One region of the Brevibacillus ginsengisoli genome, then DNA from elsewhere that is predicted to be linked to it. Evidence: riboswitches for the same ligand, from Rfam matches in the RefSeq annotation. Region 1 holds a riboswitch; the other holds the start of a gene.
The links. A riboswitch is a leader RNA that binds a small molecule or an ion and turns the genes downstream of it on or off. The one in region 1 is predicted to bind glycine.

Region 1 (4,410 bases):
CTCATTTCAAATATCAGTGCTTTTTCTTGATCGTTACGCACGAGTGATCGCCTCCATTTCTTGCACCAAGGTATCGATCTGCTGTTTGCTGCGAAGCTCTGTTACCGCGAGCAGCATGTGACCGTCCAGCTCCGGATAGTTACGTCCCAGATCATAACCGCCGATCATTCCAGCAGCGAGGAGGGCCTTATTCACTTCTGCTACAGGCTTTCCTACTTTCACCACAAACTCATTAAAGGTTGGTGCTTGGAAGACTACTTCCATGTTCGCCTTGGCAAAGGCTTGCTTCGCATAATGCGCTTTTTGCAGGTTCATCATGGCCATCTCTTGTACGCCTTGTTTACCAATCGCACTTAGGGAAACAGACGCAGCCAAAGCATTCAAAGCCTGGTTGGAACAAATGTTAGAAGTCGCTTTTTCACGACGGATATGCTGTTCGCGGGCTTGCAAGGTTAACACGAAACCGCGTTTGCCATTCTCGTCTTTGGTTTGACCCACGATACGACCTGGCATTTTACGCATTAATTTGGTTGTAGTAGCGAAATATCCACAGTGTGGTCCGCCAAAGTTGGCATGAATCCCGAACGGCTGCATATCGCCAACCACGATGTCGGCACCCAGTTTGCCCGGCGCTTCCAGAACGCCTAGCGCAACCGGATTCGATTTCACAATTAACAAAGCACCTTTGCTGTGTACCAGCTTCTCGATCGCTTGCAAATCTTCCACATTTCCAAAGAAGTTCGGATACTGTACGATCACTGCACCTGTCTGTTCATCTATTGCTGCTTCCAGTTCGGCTAGGTTCGTCACACCCTGAGCGGAGTAACCGATTTCCTGCACCTCTACACTTTGACCATACGCATAAGTCTTAAGAATTTGACGCGCTTCTGGATGAACAGCACTGGAGATGACCACGCGAGGTTTTCCAGTATGACCGGCTGCCATCATAGCCGCTTCCGCCATCGAGGTAGGGCCATCATACATAGATGAGTTCGCTACTTCCATGCCAGTCATTTCACACACCATGGTCTGGAATTCAAAAATCGCTTGCAATTCCCCTTGGCTGATCTCTGGTTGATAAGGTGTATAGGCTGTATAGAATTCGGAACGGGAAATGACATGGTTCACTACACTTGGGATATAGTGCTCGTACACACCCGCACCCAAGAAATTCACATGAGACTCGAAGTTTACGTTCTTAGCAGCGAGCCCCTTCATGTATTTCACCAATTCTGGTTCTGACAATGCTTCGGAGATGTTCAATTCCCCTTTAAAGCGCACCTCTTCTGGAATGTCAGCAAACAATTCGTCAATGGATTGGATACCGAGAGCTTCAAGCATCTCGCGTTTGTCCTGGTCCGTTTGCGGTAAATAACGGTATCTCACGTGGGTGATCCTCCTTGGAATCCAAATTTTCTATTTATTCAGCGAGAAATGTGCATGCAGATTTTTCCCTTACTTTTTCTCGCGTTTATAGAATGGTGACGCAACCACTTGCGCTTTCAGACGCTTGCCTCGAATCTCTACGTCCACTTCTGTTCCTAATGCGGTGTATTCAGCTTTCAACAATACGAGCCCGACATTTTTCTTCAAAGTTGGAGATTGCGTTCCGGTTGTAACCTCACCGATCTGTACATCTCCCACGAAGACTGGATAATGGGAACGCGGAATCCCTCTGTCAATCATTTCGATACCGACAAGCTTACGAGGTGCACCGTTTGCCTTTTGTTCTTTTAACACCTCAAAGCCAATGGCCGGGATCTCTTTATCTGTTTTGACGGCAAAGCCTATGCCCGCCTCAATTGGTGTAATATCCTTGCTTAATTCTTGACCATAAAGCGGCAGCTTGGCCTCGAAGCGAAGTGTATCCCTTGCTCCTAATCCACATGGAAGGACACCCTCTTGTTGACCTGCTTCAAGAATTTTGTGCCAAAGTTGAATGCCTTTGTCCGCCGCCATATAAATCTCAAATCCGTCTTCACCCGTGTACCCTGTGCGAGACACAAGAGAAGGTACTCCATCAATGAGAACATCTCGTTGGAAACGGAAGAACCCGATGGAGGAAAGGTCTGTTTCGGTTAGCTTTTGCAGGACTTTCTGTGCTGCTGGTCCTTGCAAGGCAAGCTGTGCAGTCTCTTCTGAAATATTGGTGATCTCCACATCTGCTGTCAGATTTTCTTGCATCCAAGCAAAATCCTTGTCGATGTTCCCCGCATTAATCACCAAGTAATAATGATCATCGGCAAATTTGTACACCAGCAAATCATCGACAGTACCGCCGTCTGGGTAGCACATAGCACTGTACTGAGCCTGACCGACTTCCAATTTGGACACGTCGTTGGTTGTCAAGCGTTGAAGGTAGTAAAGAGATCCTGATCCTTGCACCAACACTTCGCCCATGTGAGATACATCAAACAAACCTGCTTTGGTACGAACCGCCTCATGCTCTGCGGTGATGCTTGAGAATTGTACCGGCAAATCCCAGCCGCCGAAGTCAATCGTCTTCGCACCATATTCCGCATAGACCGGAAATAGTGGGGTTTTCTTCAATTCTGTCATCGGAACTGCACCTCCTGAAAAATACAATCGAACTAGTTTTGATTGCCCTTGAGGCTACGGAAACCGTCCCACAAGAAAAGGACAGAAAAGGAAGAGATAGCACGCCAAATAAAAGCGCCCTGTCTTCTTCCTCCCTGTCCTTGGTACCTGAGAGTTGCCTTGACGAAACCATAAGCTATAGCGGTTTCACAAGTTTCCCCTTGGGTGGCTTACGTACAGTCGTAAGCTCTCTCCAGAGATGCGTCCGGTAGAGGTACTTTTGCCTGAGAGATTCACTTTCTTTCTTGAAAGCTTGCTCCTTCGGCGCCGCAGTGAAGCGGTCTCTCCCTACTACCATCATTCGCATGAAATTAGTTCATACATAACTTTTCTCAAACAATTCATACTAACCAAATAAAGAACCTTCTCTATCGTACCACGACACCCTGATACTTGAAAACAAGATTTCATCAAAATAAAGCAATTTCTTAATGTTAATCACAAAACGGATTATAATCGTTTGTATTTTCCTTTGATTATATCTAGTAAATGACAAATCCACGAAAGGAGTCAGGTATATGACGAATATTCCTATACATTTCGATCGTTCGTGGATACAACCGTTGTCAGACAAGATTCAACATGATGGACCCTGGCATCGTTGGGATCTGTTTCAGCTTGCCCTTGAAGCTGAGGAAGCCATCTCGGTCAAAGCGTTTGATGAGCTGCAAGCCCTCAAATATCTTCCGAATATCCAACCATTTGACCATCAATTGGTAACCGCCAAGAAAGTTCTTAACGAGATGCGCGGGCGAGCCATTCTAGCGGATGAAGTGGGACTTGGCAAGACGATTGAAGCGGGACTTGTCATGAAAGAATATATGGTTCGCGGCCTGGCTAAAAAAATTCTCATCCTCGTTCCAGCCTCGCTTGTGATCCAGTGGACCAAAGAATTGAATCAAAAATTCGGGATTCCGGCGGTTGCCCAGAAGAAGGAGTACATGTGGCGACAACATGATGTGGTGGTAGCTTCGATTGATACAGCAAAACGTGATCCTCATCGAAGTCACGTTCTGGATATCAGCTACGATATGTTAATCATTGATGAAGCGCACAAACTAAAGAACAAACGAACCCGTAACTATCAATTCGTCAAAGAGGTTAAGAAAAAATACTGCTTATTGCTTACAGCTACCCCTATCCAGAATGAAATGGATGAGCTGTACAACCTGATCAACCTGCTGCGTCCTGGGCATCTGGGTCACAGTTCCTCTTTCTCTTCCAACTATGTTGAGGGCAAACGGCAAGCCAAAAATAATGACAAACTTCAAAAAGAAATCGGTAAAATCATGATTCGCAACCGCAGAAGTGATGGTGGTGTTCATTTCACGACTAGACACGTGCAATCGATTCCCATTGAATTATCATCTGAGGAATGGGATTTGTACGAGGGCGTCACCGATTTTATCCGGACCTATTATCGTTCGGAGTTGGGGGCGATGAACGCGCTCGCTTTAATTACGTTACAACGGGAGGTTTGCTCCAGTCGAGAGGCCGCCTTCATGACCCTCTACAACATGTATCAGCGAGCTCCTGAAGATTCTCCCCAGCGCAGCGTCATCATGGAGTTGGTCGAGAAAATCAAAAAAATCGAAACTCATTCCAAGGCCGCCAAAGCCGTGGAGTTGATTCAGCAGTTGAACGATAAAGTGATTATCTTTACGGAATATCGCGCCACTCAAAACTATCTGCAAAAGTATTTAAGCGATCACGGCATCACCTCTGTCCCGTTCCGAGGCGGATTTAAACGAAGCAAGAAAGACTGGATGACCGAATTATTTCAGAACCGAGCACAAGTACTCATCGCTACTG
Region 2 (4,410 bases), on a different contig from region 1:
GGCTAGAGGGTGTCCTCTCTCAGTAGTTTTAACTACTGTGGGGACACCCTCTCTTTTGAGTTGATTTCATGAAACTAATGCAGCGCTAAGCTCATTCAATCATTATCGCTTCACGCTTCGGAATGCTGGGGGTCTTTTTCACCAGCATAAGATTCTAGTTAATCAAGGACTGCAACGGAGCGGGGATACGTCCACCGCGGCGAATGAATGCTTCAGAACCGAACGGATTCACCTGAATCACGGGAGCTCGGCCGAGGAGCCCGCCAAACTCGACCATTTCGCCTTCTTTTTTGCCTGGTACCGGAATAACGCGTACAGCGGTTGTTTTCTTGTTGATCATTCCGATAGCGGCTTCGTCCGCGATCATCGCCGATAAGGTGGCTGCTGAGACATCTCCGGGCAGGGCAATCATATCCAGACCAACGGAGCAGACACAGGTCATAGCCTCCAGCTTCGGCAGGGTTAGCGATTTGTCGAGAACCCCGCGGATCATCCCGTTGTCCTCGCTTACCGGAATGAACGCACCGCTTAAGCCCCCCACATAAGAGCTTGCCATCGCGCCACCTTTTTTGACCGCATCGTTCATGAGGGCTAGCGCAGCGATTGTTCCATGTGTCCCGACACGCTCAAGCCCGATCTCTTCCAGGATGTCAGCCACACTGTCATTAATCGCGTTGGTAGGAGCAAGTGACAAGTCCATGATGCCGAACGGGATACCGAGTCTTTCTGCTACGATCCGTCCGATCAGCTCGCCGGCACGTGTAATTTTGAATGCTGTTTTCTTGATAATGTCGGATACCTGTCCCAGATCTGCGTTGGGGTAGCGCTTGAGTGCGCTCAGCACCACACCAGGACCGCTAACTCCTACATTGATGACCGCTTCACCCTCGCCTGAACCGTGGAAAGCGCCGGCCATAAACGGGTTGTCCTCAACTGGGTTGCAGAAAACCACCAATTTGGCACAGGCAATCCCGTTCTGATCCTTGGTTCTTTCGGCAGCGTCTTTGAGAATAATACCCATCTGGCGAACCGCATCCATGTTGATACCGCTTCTTGTGGTAGCAATCGAGACGGAGGAGCAGACACGGTTGGTTACGCTCAGCGCTTCAGGCAAAGCGTCAAGCAAAGTCTGATCAGCCTTGGTTATTCCCTTATGCACGAGCGCAGAGAATCCTCCAATAAAATCAACGCCAAGATTCAATGCGGCGCGATCCAGTGTTTTAGCTAGTTCGACCGCTTGTTGGACGGTGGCTTTTCCGATGATTTCTGCGATAGGTGTTATCGAGATCCGTTTATTTATAATTGGGATCCCGAACTCCTTTTCCACCTGTTCGGCTACTTCTTTGAGGTTTTTCGCATAATGAGTAATTTTTTCATAGACTCGTCGATTCATTTTGTCAAAATCGGAATCGGCACAGTCACGCAGGTTGATCCCCATGGTAACTGTACGAATGTCCAGATTTTCCATCTTCACCATGCGAATGGTTTCTAGCATTTCATCTATTGCGATATTCATTTGTTCTCCTCCTCTCTATACCCGATGCATGGCCTGAAAGATTTCTTCAAGCTGAATATTGATTTCCAGTCCAAGTTCTTGCCCAAGTTGATCGAACTCATTTTGCAGTGAAGTCACATTTGCGACGTCCGATACATCGACCAGCATCATCATCGTGAAGAACTCTTGCAAGATCGTTTGGCTGATATCGAGAATATTAATCTGATGGGAAGCCAGAACATTCGTTACTCTAGCAATAATGCCTACCTGATCTTTGCCGATTACACTGACAACTGCACGTCTCTTTTTCATTTGTTCCACTCCTGTTTTTTTGTCTAAAAAATAAAAAAAAGATTGGATTCCTCCAATCTCGACGGGCAGTAGAATAATAAACCTAGGTAGGTTAATCTTCTGTCCTTTTGCCTGAGATTGTGAATCCTTCGGCGTCGCATGACTGCGATCTCTCCAGAAGCTGCTCCCGTTGTAGTGTCATCCACAACGATCATCGCGCGCTATTTATTGAATTAAAGAGATTGTAACGAGATATCCATGGCGCGTCAAGATAGATTCGCCGCATAAATTGGAGATCACTTGTTCAATCCTTCTAGTAATTGATTCTAGCAGATTATGAATGAAGATTGTTTGAATAGTTTAAGACGATTTATTGGACTATCCCCAAATTGTTCCTCCTTCTAATTTGAACTTGGTGAACCTACGACTCTTCCACTTGCCCTGACTCCCGGCGCCGCCAACTCATGAATACCAAGGACAATGCAATTACCGTGAGGACAGCCCCAAGCAGTTGAAATCCACCCGCGCTAAGCTTATCTCCCATTACGACGCCTAGCAACAAGGAAGAGAAAATCGTTCCGAAGTATCTGGATGTCATAAATAATCCCGATGCTACACCGATCATTTCTTTAGGAGAACTTCTGAACAAAGCCGCTTGCATTCCGACACTGTTTAACCCGTTGCTAATACCGAATGCCGCTAACGCCAAACACACACTGATAACCGGTGAAGTTTGATTCAATGTCACGATCCATACTGCCCCAAGTGTCATCAGCATTCCGGACACGATCAATGCTGGCCTTGGACCTGATTTATCGATCCATCGTCCCGCGATTGGAGAAGCAACGAGCGAGCACAATCCTAAGCTTAACATGAGAATCCCTGTATGGAACTCGCTGATATGACGTACCATTTGCAAGTAAGACGGAAGCCCGAAAAAGACAGAGTAAAAAAGTACGTTAACGAGGATGAACTCGACATTGACCCAAGTTATTGCAGGATATTTTGCGAATGTTCGCAATGGAATAAAGGGTAATTTGGTTTTTAACTCATGTCGTACGAAAGCTCCTAGAATAACAATACCGATCATTCCGACAATGATATTCATCAATGATACATGCCCAGAGGATTTTACCGACAGTAAGCCAACAAGCAGGGCAATCAGACCGACTGTGAAAAGCAGGATTCCTGACACATCTATTAAATTCATCCATTTACGAAAGGACATGTTGCGTGTAACAGATGTTGGCTTTTCGTCCTTAGGAATCATCCTCCAAGCTAATAGAAAGCTCGCCACCACGAAAGGAATATTAACGAAAAAGATAGCTTGCCAATCCCACCAGTGAATCAAAATACCTCCAATAAAAGGGCCAAAGGCTGCTGCTCCGGATTGGAAGACGGCCAAAACAGACAGCGCAGTCGCTTGTTTTTCCGTAATATGAATTCGCACGATGGCCATTCCAACTGAAACCATCATGCTAGTTCCGATGGATTGCACAATGCGGAACACGATAAGCCATCCAAAGTTTGGTGATAGTGGAGCGAATAATGATGCAACGAAGGCTACTACAAGCCCGGTAAGAAATATCTTCTTGCGACCGAATAAATCGCTTGCCTTTCCCATGACAGGCTGAGCGATAGCACTCGCAATGTAGAAGGAAAAGATAATCCAGGAAACAGCGGTAAAGTCAAGTTGGAACGCACCTTGCAACCTGGGAATAGCAATAGAAACCATCGAAGAATTCAATGGGTTTAATAGTATCCCAAGTCCAACGGAAATCATCAACCACCTACTGCGAGCATTCATTTTTGATCCCCCCAAAGTGTCTTGAGGTCATCGTACTTGAGATCAATCATTTATTCAAACGCATTTTAAGTTATAATTACATTGACTTGAGGGAATGAACGGAGGGTGCAAAATGGAACTTCTTCAACTGCAATATTTTCTCGCTGTAGCTCGATTGGAACATATGACCGAAGCTGCACGAAGTCTGCATGTTACTCAATCGTCACTAAGCAAAACGATTCAACGCTTGGAGGAGGATCTAGGTGTCCCACTATTTGATCGAACAGGGAGGAACCTACGATTGAATGAGTTCGGAAGCAGATTCCTTTGCCGTGCACAGAGGGCCTTGTTTGAATTGGAACAGGGGAAGCAGGAGCTTAGCGATTTGTCCAGCCCGGAACACGGCACAATCGAATTGGCGGTGACCAACGCAAGCACTTTGCCCAATATCCTTCGAGAGTTTCGGAAAAAGCATCCCCATACCCAATTTCATGTGCAAATGCTGACCACGCAGGAAATGGTTACGCTTCTTCATCGAGGAGAAGTCGATTATTGCTTGTCCTCACCTCCGATACAAGGGGATGACATTGAATGTCAAATCGTGTTCATCGACCCCATCCTTGTAGCTGTTCCAAAGGGGCATCGGCTGGCAGACCGAAGCAGCGTATCTTTGACAGACCTAAGGGATGAATGGTTTGTCGGTGTAAAAAAAGGCTACTTTACTCGCGATTTGGTAGACACCGTATGCAAGTCGGCTGGATTTGTACCTAAATATGTGTATGAGGGAAATGAGCCCGCAAGGCTAAGCACTCTTGTGGAAGCTGAAATTGGCATTGCT

Region 2: another riboswitch for glycine. It lies ahead of ACQCN2_RS07835 (ACT domain-containing protein); the one in region 1 lies ahead of gcvT (glycine cleavage system aminomethyltransferase GcvT).

Annotation. Positions count from the first base shown of each region.
Region 1 is NZ_JBNJQR010000008.1:75,262-79,671, forward strand. It holds gene gcvPB (aminomethyl-transferring glycine dehydrogenase subunit GcvPB) at 1-41, opposite strand, end outside; gene gcvPA (aminomethyl-transferring glycine dehydrogenase subunit GcvPA) at 34-1,386, opposite strand; gene gcvT (glycine cleavage system aminomethyltransferase GcvT) at 1,456-2,559, opposite strand; glycine riboswitch at 2,684-2,800, opposite strand; glycine riboswitch at 2,801-2,899, opposite strand; gene ACQCN2_RS16580 (DEAD/DEAH box helicase) at 3,117-4,410, shown strand, end outside.
Region 2 is NZ_JBNJQR010000003.1:147,078-151,487, forward strand. It holds gene ACQCN2_RS07830 (PFL family protein) at 155-1,516, opposite strand; gene ACQCN2_RS07835 (ACT domain-containing protein) at 1,532-1,807, opposite strand; glycine riboswitch at 1,897-1,974, opposite strand; gene ACQCN2_RS07840 (MFS transporter) at 2,208-3,593, opposite strand; gene ACQCN2_RS07845 (LysR family transcriptional regulator) at 3,706-4,410, shown strand, end outside.